Regions from separate parts of the Nicoliella lavandulae genome, predicted to be linked through region 2. Evidence: predicted binding sites of a transcription regulator. Region 2 holds the regulator's gene; the other holds the start of a gene.
What was found. Region 2 encodes CtsR, which represses protease genes until heat stress. Its sites were predicted from a motif close to TTGGTCAAAAAAGGTCAAANA; they were not measured.
Positions count from the first base shown of each region.

Region 1: the regulator CtsR is predicted to act here: its motif matches at 2,907-2,927, upstream of R4146_RS03650 (ATP-dependent Clp protease proteolytic subunit).

Region 1 covers NZ_JAWMWH010000001.1:788,634-801,070, forward strand. The annotation lists gene mgfK (gluconeogenesis morphogenetic factor MgfK) at 125-1,126, shown strand; gene whiA (DNA-binding protein WhiA) at 1,128-2,090, shown strand; gene R4146_RS03650 (ATP-dependent Clp protease proteolytic subunit) at 2,235-2,843, opposite strand; tRNA gene R4146_RS03655 (tRNA-Arg) at 2,991-3,062, opposite strand; gene gap (type I glyceraldehyde-3-phosphate dehydrogenase) at 3,354-4,364, shown strand; gene R4146_RS03665 (phosphoglycerate kinase) at 4,527-5,741, shown strand; gene tpiA (triose-phosphate isomerase) at 5,900-6,661, shown strand; gene eno (phosphopyruvate hydratase) at 6,885-8,204, shown strand; gene R4146_RS03680 (ClC family H(+)/Cl(-) exchange transporter) at 8,288-9,568, shown strand; gene secG (preprotein translocase subunit SecG) at 9,644-9,880, shown strand; gene rnr (ribonuclease R) at 10,033-12,414, shown strand.
Region 2 covers NZ_JAWMWH010000001.1:75,117-87,553, reverse strand. The annotation lists gene R4146_RS00500 (amino acid permease) at 1-841, shown strand, start outside; gene serS (serine--tRNA ligase) at 1,174-2,466, shown strand; tRNA gene R4146_RS00490 (tRNA-Val) at 2,719-2,791, shown strand; tRNA gene R4146_RS00485 (tRNA-Lys) at 2,806-2,878, shown strand; tRNA gene R4146_RS00480 (tRNA-Leu) at 2,895-2,977, shown strand; tRNA gene R4146_RS00475 (tRNA-Thr) at 2,989-3,062, shown strand; tRNA gene R4146_RS00470 (tRNA-Gly) at 3,070-3,141, shown strand; tRNA gene R4146_RS00465 (tRNA-Leu) at 3,169-3,254, shown strand; tRNA gene R4146_RS00460 (tRNA-Arg) at 3,279-3,352, shown strand; tRNA gene R4146_RS00455 (tRNA-Pro) at 3,389-3,462, shown strand; tRNA gene R4146_RS00450 (tRNA-Pro) at 3,499-3,572, shown strand; gene R4146_RS00445 (CtsR family transcriptional regulator) at 3,670-4,140, shown strand; gene R4146_RS00440 (ATP-dependent Clp protease ATP-binding subunit) at 4,162-6,639, shown strand; gene rpoB (DNA-directed RNA polymerase subunit beta) at 6,916-10,527, shown strand; gene rpoC (DNA-directed RNA polymerase subunit beta') at 10,545-12,437, shown strand, end outside.

The DNA of each region.
Region 1 (12,437 bases), 710 kb from region 2:
AGGTGTGTTATACTATGCTTTATGGTTTAAACCATTAATTAAATTATAAAATAAATTGAATAAAAAAATAATCGTAGTTAACAAGTGATTTAACGCTAAATTAAGCGATGAGGAGGGTCAATCAATGCCGCAGATTAAATCTCACCAACCACGCATTGTGGTAATTGGTGGTGGAACTGGGGTTCCAGTGATTTTAAAGTCGCTCAAGAAGCGGGATGTTGATATTACCGCAATTGTAACAGTTGCGGATGATGGAGGTTCATCTGGAATCTTGCGTAATTATATCAATGTGGTCCCACCTGGTGATATTCGAAATGTTATCGTAGCATTATCAGATGCCAATCCAGAATTTTTAAAACTATTTCAATATCGATTTAAAGGTACGGATAAGTTTTTAGCTGGTCATGCCATTGGTAACCTATTAATTACTGCACTATCAGAAATGAAGGGTAATATTTTCAATGGAGTGCAAGAACTAACTAAATTATTAGATGTGAAGGGGCATATTTATCCCGCTAGTGATGACTTGATTACCCTTCATGCTAAGTTCACTGATGGAACGGAATTAGCAGGTGAATCTGAGATTACTAATGCGCATAAAATGATTGAACGGGTTTGGGTTGATCGAGATGATCAAAATGGCGCGCCTAAGGCTGCCCAACCAGTGGTGGATGCGATTTTAAACGCAGATCAAATTGTATTGGGACCAGGAAGTTTATTTACTAGCATCCTACCTAATTTAATGATTCCAGAAGTTCACGAAGCCATCTTACACACTAGTGCTGAAATTGTTTATATTTGTAATATTATGACACAAAATGGTGAAACTAATGGTCTAAGTGATTCAGATCACGTGGCCATTTTAAATCGTCATTTTGAAAAGAATATTATTAATGCGGTCATGGTCAATAATAAAAAAGTCCCCGTTAATTATATTGATCGAAGCCATTCTGATGAAACGTCACATCAAGTTAAGCATGATCAAGCGGGCTTAGAAAAACAGGGATGTAAGGTCATTGCTTCTGACTTTTTAAAGCTACATGATCATGGAGCTTATCATAATGGGGATGCTGTATCGAATGAGTTAATTCGATTGATTGAAAAGGATAGTAATGGAGTGAATTGAAATGTCGTATGCTAGTCAAGTTAAAAAAGAACTTACTACGCTAAAGGTTCGTAGGAAGAATGCCAAACCAGAACTAATGGCATTGATTCGAATGAATGGTTCGCTAACAATTGTGAATCATGAACTAATTTTAAATGTTCAAACTGAAAATCCGGCCATTGCGCGGCGGATTTATCGACTATTATTAGAATTTTATGATGTTGAAAGTAATCTAATCGTTAGAAAACGCATGAAATTAAAAAAGAATAATGTTTATGTAGTTCGAATTACTAATAATACTAAAAATATTTTAGATGATTTAGGAATCTTACAGGATTATCAAATCATCGAACGAGTTCCAGTCGAATTATTGAAGGATGATTCTCAAGTGCGTTCATATCTACGTGGTGCCTTTCTAGCTGGCGGTTCAGTTAATAATCCGGAAACGTCGCGTTATCATTTAGAAATCTATTCATTGTATGAAACTCACAATGAAATGATTGCCGAAATGATGAATCGCTATCATCTAGAAGCAAAGACCACCAGTCGGCGGAGTGGGTATATTACCTACTTAAAGGGAGCTGAAAAGATTGCTGATTTCTTGCAGCTGATTGGGGCTACTAATTCGATGCTTCACTTTGAAGATATTCGAATTGTCCGTGATATGCGAAATTCGGTTAACCGGTTAGTGAACTGCGAAAATGCTAATATGAATAAGGTTGCGAATGCTTCAACGCGTCAAATCGCAAGCATTAACTTTATTGCAGAAACGGTCGGCCTAGATCAATTGCCTGATAAACTACGTGAAGTAGCAGAATTACGCCTAGCTAATAAAGAAGTTACTTTAAAAGAATTGGGCGAAATGGTGCCTAGTGGCACGATTTCTAAATCAGGCATTAATCACCGGTTAAAAAAGATTAGCGACTTTGCTGAAAAAATAAGGCTGCAAACTGAAGAACGAATTGCAGCCGTTAGTAACGATTAAAATAATTTAAACACATCAAAATAGCCTAGCAAAGATAGATTATTTCTATCTTCGCTAGGCTATTGTTGAATATTTATCGATTGTTTATATAGCTACAAAAAAACGGTGATGACTTCAGATGAGTCATCGCCGTTTTAAAATTGATTATTTGTTATCGCCTTTGTTTAATTCAGTCTTGCTAGTCATAATACCATCTAATAAACCATATTTAACGGCTTCATCGGCAGTTAAGTAGTTATCACGATCAGTATCACGGTTAATCTTAGCAACCGTTTGACCAGAGTTTTCAGCTAAAATCTTGTTTAACATCTTACGAGCACTCAAGATGGATTCAGCGGCGATTTCAATATCACTTTGCTTTCCTTGAGCACCACCAGATGGTTGGTGAATCATAACTTGTGAGTGAGGTAATGCGAAACGTTTCCCCTTAGTACCAGAAGAAGCAAGCACACTGGCCATTGATGCAGCCATTCCCATTACGATGGTTTGAACGTCTGATTTAACAAACTTCATTGTATCGTAAATTGCCATTCCAGAAGTGATAACACCACCTGGTGAGTTAATGTAAAGATAAATATCCTTATCTGAGTCTTGGGCATCCAAGAATAGTAATTGAGCAATAATTGAATTAGCCATATCGTCTTCGATTGGACCTGATAACATGATGATCCGGTCTTTTAATAAACGAGAGTAAATGTCATAAGCTCTTTCGCCATTAGCGGATTGCTCGATAACAGTTGGGATTAAGTTCATTTTAATTGTCCTCCCTTAATTGGTTAGTAATTTTAAATTTTAAACTATATAAATTCTATCTTAATAGTCAGTGAAGGTCAAAATATTTGCCCACAAATAAAAAGTCCCGCTAACAACAACGATTAGCAAGGACTTTTCATCATCTAGTGCGCCTGGAGGGAATCGAACCCCCATCTCAAGAACCGGAATCTTACGTGCGATCCATTACACTACAGGCGCAAATGAATTATTTAATTAACAATAACAATATAAAATTGTAGCTTAAAATGAATTGAAATGCAAGGGGGTTAAAATAAAATTAATTCACAAGCAATAGCTTTGCAAAAATGAAACGTGATTGCTATACTGCTTAATGCAAGATAAATGTTGCGCGGTGATTTTTAACTGTGATTGGATTCAATAATATTGAGCTACATGGCTGACACTAGCAACAAAAAGTGGTAAGATACTGATGTACTGCTTTTATAAATAATATTTATCTTATTATTTCCTAAAGGAGGAAAATTCAGTATGACTGTAAAAATTGGTATTAATGGTTTTGGACGTATTGGACGTTTAGCTTTCAAGCGTATCCACGAACTAAACTCAAGCGACATTGAAGTTGCTGCAATTAATGATTTAACTACTCCATCAATGTTAGCATACTTATTAAAGTATGACTCAACTCATGGCAAGTTCCCAGGTGAAGTTTCATCTACTGATTCTGGAATTGTTGTTGATGGTCACGAAATTCCTGTTTACGCTGAAAAGGATGCTTCACAAATTCCTTGGGTTAAGAACGACGGTGTTGACTTCGTTCTTGAATGTACAGGTTTCTACACTTCAGAAGAAAAGTCCCAAGCTCACTTAGACGCTGGTGCAAAGCGTGTCTTAATCTCAGCTCCTGCTGGTCAAATTAAGACTGTTGTTCCTGGTGTTAACTTGGATACTTTAAACTCTGATGACAAGATTGTTTCTGCTGGTTCATGTACTACTAGTAGTATTGCACCATCAGCTTACTTCTTGAACAAGGAATTCGGTATCAAGGTTGGTACTATGACTACTATCCATGCCTTTACTTCTACTCAAGCTATCTTAGATGGTCCTAGAGGTAAGAAGATGAGAAATAACCGTACTGCAAGTGCAAATACTATTCCTCATTCAACTGGTGCTGCTAAGGCTCTTGGTTTAGTTGTTCCTGACTTACAAGGTAAGTTAAACGGTGTTGCTCAACGTGTTCCATTAGTAGACGGTTCATTAACTGAATTAACTGCTATCTTGGACAAGAAGGTTACTGCTGACGAAGTTAACGCAGCAATCAAGAAGCACACTGAAGGTAACGAAGCATTTGGTTATGCTGAAGATCCTATCGTTTCAAGTGATATCATTGGTGATACTCACGGATCAGTATTTGATCCTTCCCAAACTGATGTAACTACTGTTGGTGATGACCAATTAGTTAAGGTTTGGACTTGGTACGATAACGAATGGGGCTTCACTTGTAACATGGTTCGTACCCTATTGAAGTTCGCTCAACTATAAAAAGCAGTTTTAATTAAACAATTAAAATGATAAAAGGTGGAGGAGGATACTCTTTCACCTTTTTTTAATACTTAATCCAATGAATCTTTTGTTTTGAGATTAGGTTTTAAATGCTGTATGATAAAAGGTGTTAAGTTACTATTTATTTAGGAGGTATCTAAATTGGCTAAATTAACTGTTTCTGATTTAGATTTAAAAGATAAAAAAGTATTAATGCGTCTCGATTTCAATGTTCCTATTAAGGACGGTGTTATCGGTGACGACAATCGGATCGTGGCTGCATTACCAACCATCAATTACGTAATTGATCACGGTGGTAAGGCAATCATTTTCTCTCACCTTGGTCGGATCAAGACTGAAGATGACAAGAAAGAACTCTCACTTCGTCCAGTTGCAGAACGCCTTTCAAACTTATTAAATAAGCCAGTAACTTTTGTTCCAGCTACTGAAGGCCCTCAATTAGAAGATGCCATCAACAAAATGAATGATGGAGATGTTTTATTAGTTGAAAACACTCGTTTTGAAGATGTTGTCAATGGCGAATACGTAAAACGTGAATCTGGTAATGATCCAAAACTTGGTGAATACTGGGCTTCACTTGGTGATGAATTCGTAAACGATGCATTTGGTACTGCTCACCGTTCCCACGCTTCTAACGTTGGAATTGCTAAGGCAATGGAAGCTGCTGGTAAGCCAGCTGCTGTTGGTTTCTTAATGGAAAAGGAAATCAAGTACCTTGGTAATGCTGTGAACAATCCTAAACGTCCATTCGTTGCTATCTTAGGTGGTGCAAAGGTTTCAGATAAGATTACTGTTATCGATAACTTATTAGATAAAGCTGATAAGGTAATTATCGGTGGTGGTATGACTTATACTTTCTACGCTGCTAAAGGTATCAAGATTGGTAACTCATTAGTTGAAGATGACAAGATTGATTTAGCTAAACAAATCTTGCAAAAGGCTGGCGACAAGTTGGTATTACCAATTGATAACGTCGTTGCTGACAAATTTGCTAATGATGCTAAGACTGAAATCGTTGAAGGTGACATTCCTGATGGAATGATGGCCTTAGATATTGGTCCTAAGTCAATTCAAGAATTTGAAAACGTTCTTAGAGATGCTAAGACAGTTGTTTGGAATGGACCTATGGGTGTATTCGAAATGAGCAACTTCGCTAAGGGTACTTTAGCCGTTGGTGATTTCTTAGCTAACTTAAAGGATGCTACTACTATCGTTGGTGGTGGTGACTCAACTGCTGCTGTTAAGCAATTAGGAATTGCTGACAAATTAACTCACGTTTCTACCGGTGGTGGAGCTTCACTTACTTACCTTGAAGGTAAGCCACTTCCAGGAATTGCTGCAATTTCTGATAAGTAATTCGTTACTTGTGAAAAGAGTCGTACTTCGGTACGGCTCTTTTTATTTTTGCTTAAATTTTAAGACTAAGCATGGGGCGGTAAAATGATGTATAGTAGAATGTAATTATTCAATCTCACACTCTAGTGAAACAACATCCTGATAAGGGGGATTTATGAATGAGTGCAAAGCAACGAGTGCCATTTATTGGCGCGAATTGGAAAATGTATTTGATGCCAGATCAAGTTATTCCATATATTGAAACCATTAAAGATCAACTACCTAGCCCAGACCAGGCCGAAGTAATGATTGCAGCTTCACCATTATATCTATGGCCATTGTTAGACCATGCTAAGGGTAGTAACGTTATTATTGCTGCTGAAAATTGTGATTACCATGATACAGGTGCCTATACCGGAGAAGTTAGCCCGAAAGCACTGAGTGAAATGGGAATTACATATTCGATTGCAGGGCATTCGGAACGCCGTCATTACTTTGATGAAGACCCTGAAATTGTTAATAAAAAAGTCCATGCGTTACTTAGAAACCACATCAATCCGATTGTTTGCTGTGATGAAACCCTCGTTCGGACTGAAACGGACGATGATGTTCACTGGGTCGTTAGCCAGGTGATTGCAGCATTTAAAAATGTTGATGCATCAGATGCCGCTAAGATGATGATCGCCTATGAACCGCGTTGGGCGATTGGGACTGGAATTACAGCTAGTGCCGAGGAAGCCGAAGAGGGGTGTGCGTTGATTCGTCAAACAATTAGCAGTATCTATTCACCGGCATTAGCAGATACAGTGCGTGTGTTGTACGGGGGTAGTGTTACCCCAAAGACCGTAAAGGCGCTAATGGCACAGCCAGACATTGATGGGGTCTTGGTCGGTAGTGCTAGTTTAGACCCGAATGAATTTTTAAAATTAATTCATTATTAATTTTTACCGTATTTATTGATTAATTGTTGGTCTTAATAATTAAAAAATGGTATCATAACAGTGTAGATGATGAGTAAATTTTTATATTTATTCAGTTTGAGGGTAACGAACAGTCCCTGGCAAAATGACTTTTGCCTAAGCTTCCTTTATTGCGAAGTGGTTCACAGTCCCCAATGCATTTTGAACATTGGGTAATTTAACTTTCACTTAAGGAGAGAATACAATGTCAATTATTTCCGATATTTACGCTCGCGAAGTCTTAGACTCACGTGGTAACCCTACTGTTGAAGTAGAATTATATACAGAAGCCGGCGCATTTGGCCGTGGAATCGTACCTTCAGGTGCATCAACTGGTGAACACGAAGCCGTTGAATTACGTGATGGCGACAAGAACCGTTACATGGGTAAAGGTGTTACTAAGGCCGTTGACAATGTTAACAACATCATTGCAAAGGAAATCGTTGGTTACGATGTAACTGACCAATTAGCAATTGACGAAGCTATGATCAAGCTTGACGGTACTCCTAATAAGGGTAAGTTAGGTGCTAACGCTATTTTAGGTGTTTCATTAGCTGCTGCTCGTGCTGCTGCTGACGAATTAGGTGTTCCATTATACAACTACTTTGGTGGTTTCAATGCGCACTTACTTCCAACACCTATGATGAACGTTATCAATGGTGGTAAGCATGCTAACAACAAGGTTGACTTCCAAGAATTCATGATTATGCCCGTTGGTGCTAAGAGTGTTAAGGAAGCAATCCGGATGGGTTCAGAAACTTTCCACAACTTAAAGAATATCTTAAACGACCGTGGTTACTCCACTGCCGTTGGTGATGAAGGTGGATTTGCTCCTGACCTACAAAACAACGAAGAACCATTCGAAATCTTAGTAGAAGCAATTACTAAGGCTGGTTACAAGCCAGGTAAAGACATTGCAATTGCCTTTGACTGTGCTTCATCAGAATTCTTCGATCCTAAGACTAAGAAGTACAACTTAGTTGGTGACGGTAAGTCATACTCAGCTGACGAATTTGTTACTTTACTTGAAGGTCTTGTTGACAAGTACCCAATCGTTTCAATCGAAGATCCATTGGATGAAAACGAATGGGAAGACTGGCAAATGGCTACTCGTCGCTTAGGTAAGAAGGTTCAAATCGTTGGTGATGACTTATTCGTTACTAACACTGATTACCTAGCTAAGGGTATCAAGATGGGTGTTGCTAACTCAATCTTAATCAAGCTTAACCAAATCGGTACTTTAACTGAAACTGTTCGTGCCGTTGAAATGGCTAAGGAAGCTGGATACACTGCTATCATCTCACACCGTTCTGGTGAAACTGAAGATACTACTATCTCTGACTTAGTTGTTGCATTGAACGCTGGTCAAATTAAGACTGGTTCAATGAGCCGTGGCGAACGGATCGCTAAGTACAACCAATTAATGAGAATCGAAGACCAATTAGGTAGCGTTTCTGAATACAAGGGTATCCACTCATTCTACAACTTGAGTGAACAAGCTCGTGAAAACATCATTAACAAATAATCTTCTTTAGAAGATTTGAAAAAGCACTGGAATTTAATTCTAGTGCTTTTTTTGTGCTATCATGGTGATTGAGGTGAAAAGAGATGAACAATGACTTTAGATTAAAGTCGGTTAATTATCTGTTGAATGGGTTAACCGTTGGGGTGGTTGTTGGGGCATTGGTAAGTGCCTTTCGTTGGATTATCGAACAACAGCTATCATTTGTGGAACGGCTTTACATATTAGCTCATCAGCATCATTTGCTATTACTATTCATTTTAGGGGCAAATATCATTATTGGGTTAGTTGTTGCAGTCCTAATTAAGGAGAATCCTAATATTAAGGGCTCTGGGATTCCACAAGTCAAAGGGCAGCTATTGGGTAAAATTGATTACCCATACTGGTCGGCATTGTGGCGTAAGTTTGTCAGTGGGGTATTATCAATTGGAAGTGGGCTGTTCTTAGGTCGTGAAGGGCCTTCGATTCAAATTGGCTCCACTGCAGCACAAGGTATTGCGGCGTTTCGTAACGTTGATGATGAATTGCGCCGGGTCATTATTGCAGCTGGAGCAGCGGCTGGACTATCAGCCGCTTTTAATGCGCCCATTGCTAGTTCGATGTTCGTATTAGAAGAAATTTACCATCGATTTCCATTAAAGGTGTGGCCTACGGTGTTAGGGGCAGCTGCGGTTTCTAACTTTGTATCAACGGTTGCATTTGGTCAACAACCAGCGCTTCATATTGTCTATCAAGATGCCTTTCCGCTTGGTCAATATTGGCATCTAATTATCCTGGGTTGTTTATTAGGCCTTGGTGGGTTAGTTTATCAACAATCCATTCTATACTCAGGGACATTATTTAAACCGTTTCAAAAGATTCCTAATTATCTATGGGTGTTAGTCCCATTAGTATTGATTTTACCAATTGGTTATTTTATGCCAATTACCCTTGGTGGTGGGAACCAACTCATTTTGGCAATTAGCAAAAACGTGCCATCCATTTCAATATTGGCGTTATATATAGTGGTGCGACTGGTATTTGCCACGTTATCGTATGGATCTGGGGCTCCTGGTGGCTTTTTCCTTCCTATTTTAGCAATGGGAGCGTTGTTAGGGGCAACATACGGCCAAATAATGGTCCAATTAGGGTTATTGCCGGCACCATTAGTAATTAATTTAATTATTTTTTCCATGGCGGCTTACTTTGCCTGTATTACTAAGTCCGTGTTTACGGCTGTATTATTAATTACTGAGATGGTGGGGACCGTCACGGAGCTAATGCCACTAGCTATTACGGCGTTAATCGCCTATGCGGTGGTCGATTTATTTAATGGCCAACCCATTTATGACCAATTACTCAACAATATTATTAAAAAACGAGGCTAATTGGCAACCAATTGTGAGATATGTTAAAATATTGAGTAGTATATTTGAGCCTTGAAGAAAATAGGAGGCAGTATTTTGTATAACTTTTTAATGACGATTTTATGGATCATTAGTATCTTGATTATCATTGCGGTACTAATGCAACCAGCTAAAACTAACGATGCTATGTCATCACTTACTGGTGGTGCTGATGATTTATTCTCAAAGTCAAAGCCTCGTGGATTCGAAGCATTTATGCAACGAGTAACGACAGTACTTGGAATTTTATTCTTTGTCGATGCCTTAGCATTAGTTTGGGTTTCATCGCACTAATTATTCAAACCTTCTGTTTTAACAGAGGGTTTTTATTTTTAACGAGTTTAATAGCATACTTTGAAAATAAATAATGTTAAAATATAAATTAGGTTAATTAACGACAATAAAATCGATGAAAATCGAAATCTAGAAATAATGAGGAAACAATTTTGGAAGATAATAAATTAAAAAATGAAATTGAAGCGGTCCTTAAGCAACACGCTAAAGATAGCTTTGAAGTCAGCGAACTATCTGATGAACTAGGCTATCATGGCTCGGCTGCATTTAAGTTGATCGTTCAAGAATTAGCTCGCTTAGAACGAGAAGAAAAAGCATTAGTCACTGAAGCTGGTAAGTTTACGGTGAATCCAAAGGCAATGAAGCCCCAGGGAACGTTTCACTCCAATCCAAAGGGATTCGGCTTCGTAGACTTTGATGAAAATGAATCAGATGCATTTATTGCACCTGATTACACCATGCATGCAATGAATGGTGATACAGTTGAAATTGAAATTTTGAAGCCAGCAGCAGCTGGCTCAGATCAAGGTCCTCAAGCTAAAGTGACTAAGATTTTAGACCACCATTATGAACAAGTAGTGGGTGAATTCATCCAAACTGGTGATGATAATGGTTATTATGGTCAAATTAAGTTAAAGGATAAAAAGCTCCTTAACTATAAATTCTATGTCACTGAAGTAGGGCTAAAGCCAACCGCGGGTGAAGTGGTGACGGCTGAAATCACTGAATTTCCTAACGATGACCATCCAGAAGCAATGGTCGGAATCGCTAAGCAAGTCATCGGAAGTGTTGATGATCCTGGAATTGATATTTTACAAATCGTGTATGCCCATGATATTCCAGCTCAATTCCCAGAAGACGTATTACAAGAAGCCGATGCCATTCCTGATCACGTTTTAGATTCTGAATTAAAGGGTCGTGAAGACGTTACTGATCAAAATCTAGTTACGATTGATGGGGAAGCATCTAAGGATTTAGATGATGCTGTTACGGCTTGGAAATTACCAAATGGGAATTTCCATCTAGGGGTTCACATTGCTGACGTTAGTCATTACGTTCGGCCAGGAAGCCTATTGGATGAAGAAGCCTATAAACGGGGGACTTCTGTTTACTTAACCGACCGGGTTATTCCAATGTTGCCACGGCGGTTATCCAATGGAATTTGTTCCTTAAATGAAGGCGTTATTCGACTTTGTATGAGTTGTGATATGGAAATCACGCCAGCTGGGAACGTAGTTAAATATCGGATTCATCCTAGTTTTATGCGTTCTAAGGCCCGGATGACTTATACGGCAGTGAATAAGATCTTGGAATCAAATGATGCTAAGACGAAGGAAGAATACAAAGAATTAGTCCCAATGTTTGAAACCATGGGTGAACTACACAAGATTTTATACAAGCACCGTAAACAACGGGGTGCCATTGACTTTGATGACCGTGAAGCAGAAATCATTGTTGATGAAAAGGGTCACCCAATCGACATTAAGCTTCGTGTTCGTGGAACGGCTGAAAAGATGATTGAATCATTCATGTTAGCTGCTAACGAAACGGTTGCTCAACACTACAGTGAAAAACATGCTCCATTTATTTACCGGGTGCACGAAACTCCCGATGCTGATCGAGTTAAGAAGTTCTTTGAATTCCTAACTGCTTTTGGAATCAACGTAAAGGGTGATCCAGCTAAGCTTAAGCCTAAGATGCTACAAAATGTTTTGAAGAAAGTTGCTGGAAAGCCAGAAGAAGCAGTGGTATCAGTAATGATGTTACGGAGCTTAAAACAAGCGCGCTATGCTGATCAATCACTAGGTCACTTTGGACTAGGGGCTGAGTTCTATACGCACTTTACTTCCCCAATTCGGCGTTATCCAGATACAACGGTCCACCGTTTAATTCACTACTATGAAAATCATGGAATTAACAAACAATCTAAGGCTAAGTATGCTGACGTCTTAGAAGAAATTGCTGATCATTCATCTAAGTGTGAACGACGTGCCATTGATGCCGAACGGGATACTGACTCAATGAAGAAGGCTGAATACATGGCTGATCACATTGGCGAAGAATTTGATGCAACGGTTAGCTCCGTCTTGAAGTTTGGAATGTTTATTGAATTACCAAACACGGTTGAAGGACTTGTGCACATTAGTCGAATGAAAGATGACTACTATGAATACGTCGAAAAATTCCTTGCATTAGTGGGTCGTCGCACGAAGCGGACTTATAAGATTGGTCAAAACGTACGCGTAAAGGTTGTAGGTGCTGACCCTGCCCAAAGTACGGTTGATTTTGATATCGTTAATCCACAAGATACGCCAACCAGTGACTTACTACCAAAGCAAAGTCATGGTCGGGGTGGTAACGGTGGTCGTCGTTCCAACAACCGTCATGGTAATGGTAACCACCGCAATAACAACCGCCGTGGTGGTAATGGTGGCAATAATAATCACCGTCGCAACAGTGCTAGTCATAACAACAACAATAACCACCGTGGTAGTGGTAACGGTCGGTCTAACAATAACCATCGTTCCAACTAATTTATCAAAAGGTGAGATGATAA
Region 2 (12,437 bases):
GGCTGGGTTCTCGTTCCAAGGAACTGAGTTAGTCGGCATTACCGCTGGAGAATCCGATGATCCAAAACACAGTGTGCCAAAGGCCATCAGTGAAGTTTTCTGGCGGATCATCTTGTTTTACATCCTAGCCATCTTCGTGATTGCTGCATTGATTCCTTATACTGACCCGAACTTATTAGGTTCTAGTACGACCAATGTTGCAATTAGTCCATTTGCGTTAGTCTTCAAACGGGCTGGATTAGCCGCTGCAGCTGGGGTCATGAATGCCGTTATCTTGGTATCAGTGATTTCATCAGCTAATTCGGGGATGTACGCATCAACACGGATGCTTTATTCTATGTCAAATGGGGTATTTGCACCTAAGATGTTCGGAAAGACTGATAAGCGCGGTATTCCATATACAGCGTTAATCGCAACGACTGTGATTGCACTAGCAACGTTCATTACTAGTTTCGCCGGACCAGAAGTTTACCTTTGGATCGTGGCGGCATCTGGATTAACTGGATTTATCGCCTGGGTCGGAATTGCGATTTCACACTTTAGATTCAGACGGGCCTTTATCAAACAAGGGCACACGTTAGATGAATTATCTTATCATGCTAAGTGGTTCCCATTCGGTCCAGTATTGACGTTGATCCTATGTATTTTGATCATTGTTGGTCAAGACTTATCGGCATTCTCTAATTTCAACTGGAAGGAAATTGGAATTACTTACATTAGTGTTCCATTGGTCGTTATCTTGTACATCGTTTACAAGATTAAGCACCATACTAAGTTGATTCCACTAGATAAGGTCGACGTTAGACCAATGAGTCATAATAAAATTAACAGTGAAAAGTAATTACTAAAAGCAGTAGCCATTGAGCTGCTGCTTTTTTGGTTAAAAAAGTTGCTAATTTTAAACGAATATAATATTATAAATATGAATGAATTAATGATTTTAAAAACACAATGTATGTTTATAAGTAGACGCTTAAGAGATGCAGTGGTTGGTGCAAACTGCAAGTTGAAAATTCCGGCATATTAATAGGTGGGCAGGTAATACTGCACGGTGGGTGGCCGTTATCACTGATGAGTTGTCCGATTTAATCGGGAACTTGGGTGGTACCGCGAAAAGCAGGCTTTCGTCCCAATGACGAAGCCTGCTTTTTATATTTTTAGGAGGTATGTCCAATGTTAGACATGAAGTTAATTCGTAATAACGAACAATGGTTTAAGGATAAGATGGCAACGCGTGGCATTGATGAAAAACAAATCGATGAACTATTAGCCCTTGATCAAAACCGGCGTGATATCTTAGTGAAGGTTGAAAGCTTAAAAGCCGAACGGAATAAGGTTTCTGATGATATCGCTAAGATGAAGCGGGCTAAAGAAGATGCTAGTGGCCCAATCAACCGGATGAAAGAAGTCGGTGCTGAAATCAAGGAATTAGATGAACAAGAACAAGCAGTGTCTGCTAAGCAACATGATTTAGCAGCCCACTTACCAAATATTCCAAATGATGACGTCCCAGTTAGTTTAACTGAAGAAGGCGCTAAGGAACTACGGAAGGTTGGAACCCCACGTGAATTTACTGATTTCAAGCCTAAGAACCATTGGGAAATTGGTGAAAAGCTAGGCATCTTAAACTTCGAACGGAGTGCTAAGGTGGCTGGAAGTCGGTTTGTATACTACGTAGGAGCTGGTTCATTACTTGAAAGAGCTATTTACAACTTCTTCTTGGACCAAAATACTGATGCTGGATATGAAGAAATTATTCCACCATACATGGTTAACTCTGCATCAATGTTTGGGACTGGTCAATTCCCTAAGTTCTTGGAAAAAAAGGCCGGATTCGAAATTGCTGATAGTGATTTAACAATGATTCCAACTGCTGAAGTTCCATTGGTGAACTACTACCGTGGTGAAGTAATTCCAGAAGATAAGTTACCAGTTAAATTCACTGCATTAAGTCCAGCTTTCCGTTCAGAAGCAGGAAGTGCTGGTCGTGATACTCGTGGATTGATTAGATTACACCAATTCAACAAGGTTGAAATGGTTCAATTTACTAAACCAGAAGAATCATGGGCAGCCTTAGAAGAAATCACTGGCCAAGCTGAAAAATTACTTAAGTTGTTAGGGATTCCTTACCACGTAATTACGCTTACAAGTAGTGACATGAGTTTCACTGCTGCAATGACTCATGATATTGAAGTTTGGATGCCAGCACAAAACTGTTATCGTGAAATTTCAAGTTGTTCTAACACCACTGATTTCCAAGCACGTCGGGCTAAGATTCAATTTAGGGATGAAAGTGGAAAGTTACAATTCGTTAACACGTTAAATGGATCTGGATTAGCAGTTGGTAGAACGGTAGCTGCAATTCTAGAAAACTTCCAAAATGAAGATGGAACGGTTAATATTCCAGAAGTTCTTCAACCATACATGCATGGCATGAAGAAAATTGAAAAACAAGACCTATTCTAAAAGTTAGATATATCAATGATTTAACGATAAGAAATAAGTGAATTGCACTTATTTCTTATTTTTTTTGAAAAAAGGGGTAGCTTTTTTAGGGGAAGTATTATATACTAGTTTTTGTTGATTTTTACTGATTAGTTTTCAGGTGAGACCGAACTAATTCGAAATCGAAAAAATAAAAATCAAAAAGTTGTTGACATCAAGTTGACCACATGATATTATATAATAGTTGCTTAAATGAGTAACCATTAAGACCTCGGAGGATTAGCTCAGTTGGGAGAGCATCTGCCTTACAAGCAGGAGGTCACAGGTTCGAGCCCTGTATCCTCCATTTTTTATTTTTTCGAGCCGTTAGCTCAGCCGGTAGAGCATCTGACTTTTAATCAGAGGGTCGGGAGTTCGAACCTCCCACGGCTCATTTTATAATTTAATATGCGGGCGTGGCGGAACTGGCAGACGCGCTAGATTTAGGTTCTAGTGTCCTTTGGACATGGGGGTTCGAGTCCCTTCGCCCGCACTTACCAATTTGCCGACTTAGCTCAGTTGGTTAGAGCGCATCACTAGTAATGATGAGGTCGGGCGTTCGAATCGTCTAGTCGGCATTTTTGTGCGGAAGTAGTTCAGTGGTAGAACATCACCTTGCCATGGTGGGGGTCGCGGGTTCGAATCCCGTCTTCCGCTTTTTATTTTTTTAAAATAAAATAGCCTGCCGGGGTGGCGGAATTGGCAGACGCACAGGACTTAAAATCCTGCGGTTAGTGATAACCGTACCGGTTCGATCCCGGTCCTCGGCATTTACATTTTCATAATATTATTTTGCACCCATAGCGCAACTGGATAGAGTGTCTGACTACGAATCAGAAGGTTGTAGGTTCGACTCCTACTGGGTGCATTTTTTTATTTCTAATTTTAAATTAGAGATGAATATCGGGAAGTAGCTCAGCTTGGTAGAGCACTTGGTTTGGGACCAAGGGGTCGCAGGTTCGAATCCTGTCTTCCCGATCTAGAATCAATCAGTTTAATATTTACAAAATACATCGGGAAATAGCTCAGCTTGGTAGAGCGCTGCGTTCGGGACGCAGAGGTCGCAAGTTCGAATCTTGTTTTCCCGATTTTTTTGTCGTTAAAAATTAATAGACAAAATACTTTTATTTCACTGGCCGATTTCATATAATAATAGTCAAGATTAGTCAGAGATGAGATGAAAATATGCAATCCAAAAATGTTTCAGATATTATTGAAAAATATTTAAAGCAGATTTTAGCTGAATCGAATCATGCCGAGATTCGTCGTTCAGAGGTTGCTAATCTTTTTCATGTTGTCCCTTCACAGATTAACTATGTTATTAAGACTAGGTTCACCATCCAAAACGGCTACGTAGTAGAAAGTAAGCGTGGCGGTGGTGGCTATATCCGAATCGAAAAGGTGAAATTGCTAGATAACATCGAAGTATTAGATTCACTATTAGATGTGATCGGTTCTAGTATTTCCGAAAGGGACGGTGATTCAATTGTTAAGACTCTATACCATAGTCAGTTGCTGTCGAGTAAGGAAGCTCGGATTATTTTAGCAGCAATTGAGAAAGATAGTTTGATGATTAATAATGATATTGATTGTGCTAACCGGCTTCGCGCCCAGGTATTACGATCAGTATTGAATCATTTAAGGTTCGAAGATTAGGAACGGAAAGCGAGGCAATTTATGGAAAACTTATTTACCCCAAGCGCACGTAACGTATTGGTACTTGCACAAGAACAGGCTAAAAATTTCAAACATCAAGCCGTTGGCACTGAACACTTATTGTTAGCGCTAGCATTAGAACCCAATGGGATTGCTTACAGTGTCTTAGAACACTTTCAAATTGATGAAGAAGACATTCGTTCAGAAATTGAACGCTTGGCTGGATTTGGTAATCTCCAAGGACTAGATAGTAATTCTTACTTACCATATTCACCTAAGGCTAAGGATATTTTAGCTTTAGCTGGTAACATTGCTCGCCAATATGGTGCCAACAAAGTTGGGACTGAACATTTATTGCTTGCATTGGTAAGTGATGACAGTATTTTATCAGCACGGATTCTAATTACATTTGGTGCTCAAACTAAGGTTATTAAACAAGTGACTCTTCATAAGATGGGCGTTAGTTCAGCTGCCGGTAAGAACGGTGCTATTAATAGTAATAAGAACCGCGCTACTCCTAAGGGCGCTACACCAACCTTGGATTCACTAGCAACTGATTTAACTGAAGTGGCTAGAGAAGGTCGGATGGATCCAACGATTGGTCGGCATAAAGAAGTTAAACGGGTTATTCAAATTCTTAGTCGACGGACGAAAAATAACCCAGTCTTAATTGGGGAACCCGGCGTTGGTAAAACTGCCATTGCAGAAGGATTAGCTCAAAAGATTATTGATGGTTCGGTCCCAGAAGATATGACGAATAAGCGGTTGATGATGCTTGACATGGGTTCATTAGTTGCTGGTACTAAGTACCGTGGTGAATTTGAAAGTCGTTTGAAGAAAATTATTAAAGAAATTAAAGATAATGGTCAAATCATCTTGTTTGTTGATGAATTACACACTTTGGTTGGTGCTGGTGGTGCAGAAGGGGCAATTGATGCTTCCAACATTTTGAAACCTTCATTAGCGCGTGGTGATCTTCAAATGATTGGTGCTACGACGCTAAATGAATACCAAAAGTACATTGAATCTGATACTGCACTAGAACGTCGGTTTGCAACGGTTCAAGTTAATGAACCAACTAGTGAAGAAACCATTCAAATTTTGAAGGGAATCAGACCTAAGTATGAAGCTCATCACCATGTGCAAATCACTGATGATGCTATTGAAAAAGCAGTTGGTTTATCCACTCGTTATATTCAAAGCCGTTTCTTACCAGATAAGGCCATTGATTTAATGGATGAAGCTGCCGCCAAAGTTCGGATTAATAAGCAACCTAGTGAATTATCATCTGATCATGCGAAATTAAATCAATTGAACAATGAAAAAGAACAAGCGATTGAAAATCAAGACTTTGAAAAAGCAGTTGAAATTAGAAACCAGGCTAAACAACTAGAAGCTAAAATCAATGAAGAAGATGCCAAGCGTAAACAATCAAGCTCTAATGAAGAATATCAGTTAAAAGAAACTGGTCAAGACGTAGCAGAAGTTGTTGCGCAATGGACTGGGATTCCAGTTACTCAACTCTCCAAGACGGATGCTGATCGCCTAGTTAACCTTGAAGATATTCTTCATAAACGAGTGGTTGGTCAAGACGAAGCGGTTTCTGCAGTTGCTCGGGCAATTAGAAGAGCGCGGAGTGGCTTGAAGGCGCCTAACAAACCAATTGGTTCATTTATGTTCCTAGGACCAACTGGGGTTGGGAAGACCGAATTAGCTAAGGACCTAGCTGAAGCAATGTTTGGTTCAGAAGACGACATGATTAGAGTTGATATGTCTGAATACATGGAAAAATACTCGACAAGTCGTTTAATTGGTTCTGCACCCGGTTATGTTGGTTATAGTGAAGGGGGACAACTTACTGAAAAGGTTAGACAACATCCTTATTCAGTTATCCTATTGGATGAAGTTGAAAAAGCCCATCCGGATGTCTTTAACTTGTTACTTCAAGTTCTAGATGACGGGTACTTGACTGATTCCAAGGGTCGTAAAGTTGACTTTAGAAACACTGTTATCATTATGACTTCTAACTTAGGAGCAACGACACTTAAGTACAAGAAGACGGTTGGATTTGGTGCTGAAAAAGCCGATGCTGACAATTACAATGCAATGGCTGCAACCATTAAGGAACAGTTGAAGAAGTACTTCAAACCAGAATTCTTAAACCGGATTGATGAAGTCGTAATCTTCCACTCCCTTACGAAGCCACAATTACATGAAATTGTTAAATTGATGGCACGTGACTTGCTACAACGAATCACTGATCAAGGCATTGAAGTTAAGTTAACGCCTGCTGCAGTTGATGTGGTAGCGGAAGCTGGCTTTGATCCTCAATATGGAGCACGGCCAATTAGAAGAGCACTTCAAACCAAAGTTGAAGATAAGCTAAGTGAAATCATGCTATCAGGGCAAGTTGCCACTGGAGATTCACTTACGATTGGTGCTAGTCACGGTAAGATTAAGATCAACGTTAAAAGTGGTCAAAAATCAACTAATAAATAGTAATATGATTCATTAAAAAAGAAGGGATTTTTCCCTTCTTTTTTTGCACTTATTTATTGACACACACTAATAAGTTGAGTATTATATAAATATATAACTACGAATTGAAATGAGTTCTTGCGATCTATTGTCCGTATAGAACTCCTATATCCCCCAAAAATTAGATTTTAAGATCTTCTTTGGGGATTTTTTTTGCTTAATTTTAGTAAAAAAGTAGGAAAAATTCAATTTGTAATCAAATTGTAACATTTCAGTTCATAGAAATAATTAGGAGAGGTGAATAACTTGGCAGGACATTTAGTTAAATATGGAAAACACCGTATTCGTAGAAGTTACGCGCGAATCAAGGAAGTTCTTGATTTACCTAACTTGATTGAAATCCAAACTGATTCATACCAATGGTTCTTGGATGAAGGTTTACGGGAAATGTTTAATGACATTATGCCAATCGACGACTTTAAGGGTAATTTATCCTTAGAATTTGTTGATTATCAATTATTAGAACCAAAGTATACAGTAGAAGAAGCACGTGCGCATGAGGCAAATTATTCAGCTCCATTGCATGTTACGCTTAAGTTAACGAACCATGATACTGGTGAAATCAAGTCCCAAGATGTTTTCTTTGGTGATTTTCCATTGATGACTGACCAAGGTACTTTCATTATTAATGGTGCCGAACGGGTTATCGTTTCCCAATTAGTTCGTTCCCCTGGTGTATTCTTCCACAAGGACATTAATAAGAACGGCCGGACTGTATTCGGTGCTACGATTATTCCTAACCGTGGTGCTTGGATGGAATTCGAAAATGATGCTAAAAATGTATCATATGTACGAATTGACCGGACTCGTAAATTACCAATTACTGAATTAGTCCGGGCACTTGGATTTGGTGAAGACAGCGAAATTAGTGAAATTCTTGGCTCAAATGATAGTTTATCATTAACCTTAGAAAAGGATGTTCACAAGAATGCTGAAGACTCACGAGTTGAAGAAGCATTAAAGGACATCTATGAACGGCTACGGCCAGGTGAACCTAAGACTGCTGATTCTTCAAGAAGTTTGTTAACTGCACGCTTCTTTGATCCAAAGCGTTACGATATGGCACCTGTTGGTCGTTTTAAGACTAACAACAAATTAAAACTTAAAAATAGATTATTAGGTCTTACATTGGCTGAAACATTAGCTGATCCAGATACTGGTGAAATTCTTGCTAAGAAGGATGAAACGATTAGTCGTGAACTATTAGCAAAGCTTACACCATATTTAGACCGTCAAGATTTCAAGGCTTACACGTTTGAACCATCTGATCAAGCGGTTGTAACTGAACCAATGACGATTCAAGTGATTAAGGTTTACTCTAAGAACGACCCAGACCGGGTTGTGCCAATCATTGGAAATGACAACATTCCATTGGACTTTAAGCACATTACTCCTGCTGATATTATTTCATCCATTAACTACTTCTTGAACTTACAAGAAGGAATTGGTGGTCCAGATGATATTGATCACTTGGGTAACCGTCGGATTCGTTCTGTTGGTGAGTTGTTACAAAACCAATTTAGAATTGGTTTGGCACGGATGGAAAGAGTAGTTAGAGAACGGATGTCAATCCAAGATGCTGCTACTGTTACTCCACAACAATTAATTAACATTCGACCAGTAGTTGCTTCTGTGAAAGAATTCTTTGGTTCTTCACAACTTTCCCAATTCATGGATCAAACCAATCCATTGGGTGAATTAACTCATAAACGGCGTCTTTCTGCATTGGGACCTGGTGGGTTAACTCGTGATCGGGCCGGATATGAAGTGCGGGACGTTCACTATACTCACTATGGTCGGATTTGTCCGATTGAAACGCCCGAAGGTCCAAATATCGGGTTGATCAATACACTTTCCAGTTATGCACGAATCAACAAGTATGGATTCGTTGAAACTCCATACCGTCGTGTTTCTTGGAAGGACCACAAGGTTACTGACAAGATTGATTACTTAAGTGCGGACGAAGAAGATAAGTACGTGGTTGCACAAGCAAACTCCCCGCTTAATGATGATGGTTCATTCCAAAATGATACTGTGTTAGCACGGCATCGTTCTGATAACATCGTTGCTAACATTAAAGACGTTGACTACATGGACGTTTCACCAAAACAAGTAGTTTCTGTTGCGACTGCATGTATTCCATTCTTGGAAAATGATGACTCCAACCGTGCTTTAATGGGTGCTAACATGCAACGTCAAGCGGTTCCATTGGTAGATCCACATGCACCACTAGTTGGTACTGGAATGGAATACCGGGCTGCGCATGATTCCGGAGTTGCTTTAATTTGTAAGCATGAAGGAAACGTTGAATATGTTGATTCCCGTGAAGTTCGGGTTCGTCGTGATGATGGTGCGTTAGACACTTACAAGTTGATGAAATTCCAACGTTCCAATGGTGGTAAGAACTACAACCAACGGCCAATCGTTCGGGTTAACGATCATGTTGATGCAAACGAAGTGTTAGCTGATGGTCCATCAATGGAAAATGGTGAATTAGCATTAGGTCAAAACCCAGTCGTTGCCTTCATGACTTGGCAAGGATACAACTTCGAAGATGCCATTGCGATTAATGAACGTTTAATCCGTGATGATGTTTATACTTCAATTCATATCGAAGAATATGAATCAGAAGCTCGTGATACTAAATTAGGACCTGAAGAAATGACCCGTGAAATTCCTAACGTTGGGGAAGATGCACTTAAAAACCTTGACGAAAACGGGGTTGTTAGAATTGGGGCCGAAGTTCATGATGGTGATATTTTAGTTGGTAAGGTTACTCCTAAGGGTGTGACTGAATTATCAGCTGAAGAACGATTACTACACGCAATCTTTGGTGAAAAGGCGCGTGAAGTTCGTGATACTTCACTTAAGGTTCCGCATGGTGCTGGTGGAATTGTTCAAGACATTAAGGTCTTTAGCCGTGAAAATGGTGATGAACTATCCCCAGGTGTTAACCAAATGGTTCGAGTATACATTGCTCAAAAACGTAAGATTCAAGTTGGAGACAAGATGTCTGGACGTCATGGTAACAAGGGGACGGTTTCAATCGTAATTCCTGAAGAAGATATGCCATACTTACCAGATGGAACTCCAATTGATATTATGTTGAGTCCAATGGGTGTGCCTTCACGGATGAACATTGGTCAACTTCTTGAATTGCATTTAGGAATGGCTGCTCGTAAATTAGGTATTCACGTTACAACGCCTGTCTTTGATGGAGCTAGTGATGATGATATTGATGACATTGTTAAGGAAGCTGGAATGGCTCCTGATACGAAGAGTGTCGTTTATGATGGTCGGACTGGTGAACCTTTCGACAAGCGAATTGCCGTTGGGGTTATGCACTACTTGAAGCTTGCTCACATGGTTGATGATAAGATTCATGCTCGTGCAATTGGACCTTACTCATTAGTTACTCAACAACCACTTGGTGGTAAAGCTCAATTTGGGGGTCAACGGTTTGGTGAAATGGAAGTTTGGGCCCTTGAAGCTTATGGTGCTGCTTATACCCTTCAAGAAATCTTAACTTACAAGTCTGATGATGTTGTTGGACGGGTTAAGACTTATGAAGCAATCGTTAAGGGTGAACCAATTCCTAAGCCAGGTGTTCCTGAATCATTCCGGGTTCTAGTTAAAGAATTACAAGCATTAGGGCTTGATATGAAGGTTCTTAACAAGGATCACAAGGAAGTTGAACTTAGAGATATGGACAACGAAGATAACGATGTTGTTAACGTTGACGCTTTGAGTAAGTTAGCTAAAGAACAAGAAGCTAAGAAGAACGCCGAAAAAGCTAGTCAAGAAAATAGTGAAGAATCAAACACTACTAACACAAATTCTAAAGAATAAATAAGGAGGCCGCTCAATTGGTCGATGTTAATAAATTCGAAAGCATGCAAATTGGCCTAGCATCTTCTGATAAAATCCGTAGTTGGTCATATGGTGAAGTTCAAAAACCTGAAACCATTAACTACCGGACTTTGAAGCCCGAAAAAGAAGGTTTGTTCGATGAACGAATCTTTGGGCCTACCAAAGATTGGGAATGTGCTTGTGGTAAGTACAAACGAATTCGTTACCGTGGAATCGTCTGTGACCGCTGTGGAGTTGAAGTTACGCGCTCTAAGGTTAGAAGAGAACGGATGGGTCATATTGAATTGGCCGCACCAGTTACTCATATTTGGTACTTCAAGGGAATTCCAAGTCGAATGGGGCTTGTCTTAGACATGAGCCCACGAGCATTGGAAGAAATTATTTACTTTGCTTCCTATGTTGTTACTGATGCTGGTGACACCCCACTTGAAAACAAGCAATTACTATCAGAACATGATTATCGGGAAAAGAAACTTGAATATGGTTCTCGTTTTAAAGCTGATATCGGTGCTGAAGCTATTAAGACATTGCTTGAAAACGTTGATGTACAACGTGAAACTGATGAATTAAAAGAAGAATTAAAGAAGGCAACTGGTCAAAAGAGAACTCGTGCAGTTCGTCGATTAGACATTTTGGAAGCCTTCCTAACTTCTGAAAATGATTTAGATTGGATGGTAATGGATGCAATTCCAGTTATTCCACCTGATCTTCGTCCAATGGTTCAACTAGAAGGTGGCCGTTTTGCTACTTCTGACTTGAATGATTTATACCGTCGGGTAATTAACCGTAATAACCGGCTTAAGCGTTTATTAGACTTACATGCGCCAGGAATTATCGTTCAAAACGAAAAACGGATGCTTCAAGAAGCCGTTGATGCCTTGATTGATAATGGTCGTCGTGGTCGTCCAGTTGCTGGTCCTGGTAACCGTCCATTGAAGTCACTTTCTCATATGCTTAAGGGTAAGCAAGGTCGTTTCAGACAAAACTTACTTGGAAAACGGGTTGACTACTCTGGTCGTTCTGTTATTGATGTTGGACCATTCCTTAAATTTAACCAAATGGGACTTCCAGTGCCAATGGCAATGGAATTATTCAAACCTTTCATTATGAAAGAATTGGTTAAGCGTGGAATTGCATCAAATATTAAAAATGCCAAGCGCCAAATTGATCGTCAAGAAGATGAAGTGTTCGATGTCTTAGAAGATGTTATTAAAGAACATCCGGTATTACTTAACCGGGCACCTACGCTTCACCGTTTGGGAATTCAAGCCTTTGAACCAGTGTTAGTTAGTGGTAAGTCAATGCGTTTACATCCATTGGCTTGTGAAGCTTACAATGCCGATTTTGATGGTGACCAAATGGCCATTCACGTTCCATTATCTGATGAAGCACAAGCTGAATCACGGATCTTAATGCTTGCTGCCAGTCATATTCTTGCTCCTCGTGATGGAAAACCAATTGTTGCTCCATCTCAAGATATGGTTATTGGTAACTACTACTTGACGATGGAAGAAGCTGGTCGTGAAGGTGAAGGAACAATCTTCAATGATTACAACGAAGCACTTCTTTCATACCAAAACGGAACTACTCATTGGCACACTAGAGTTGGAATTCGGGTTTCTTCAATGCCTGAAAAGCCATTTACCGATGATCAAAAGGATAAGATTTTAGTAACGACGACTGGTAAGATTATTTTTAACCATATCTTACCTAAGGCCTTCACTTACTTGAATGAACCTACTGATACTAACGTTCATGGCCACATTCCAGATCAATACTTCCTAGAACCTGGTGAAAATATTTTTGATCACTTGAAGGATGCACCATTAGTTCCGCCATTTAAGAAGGGCTTCTTGAGTGATGTGATCGCTGAAGTATATAACGAATAC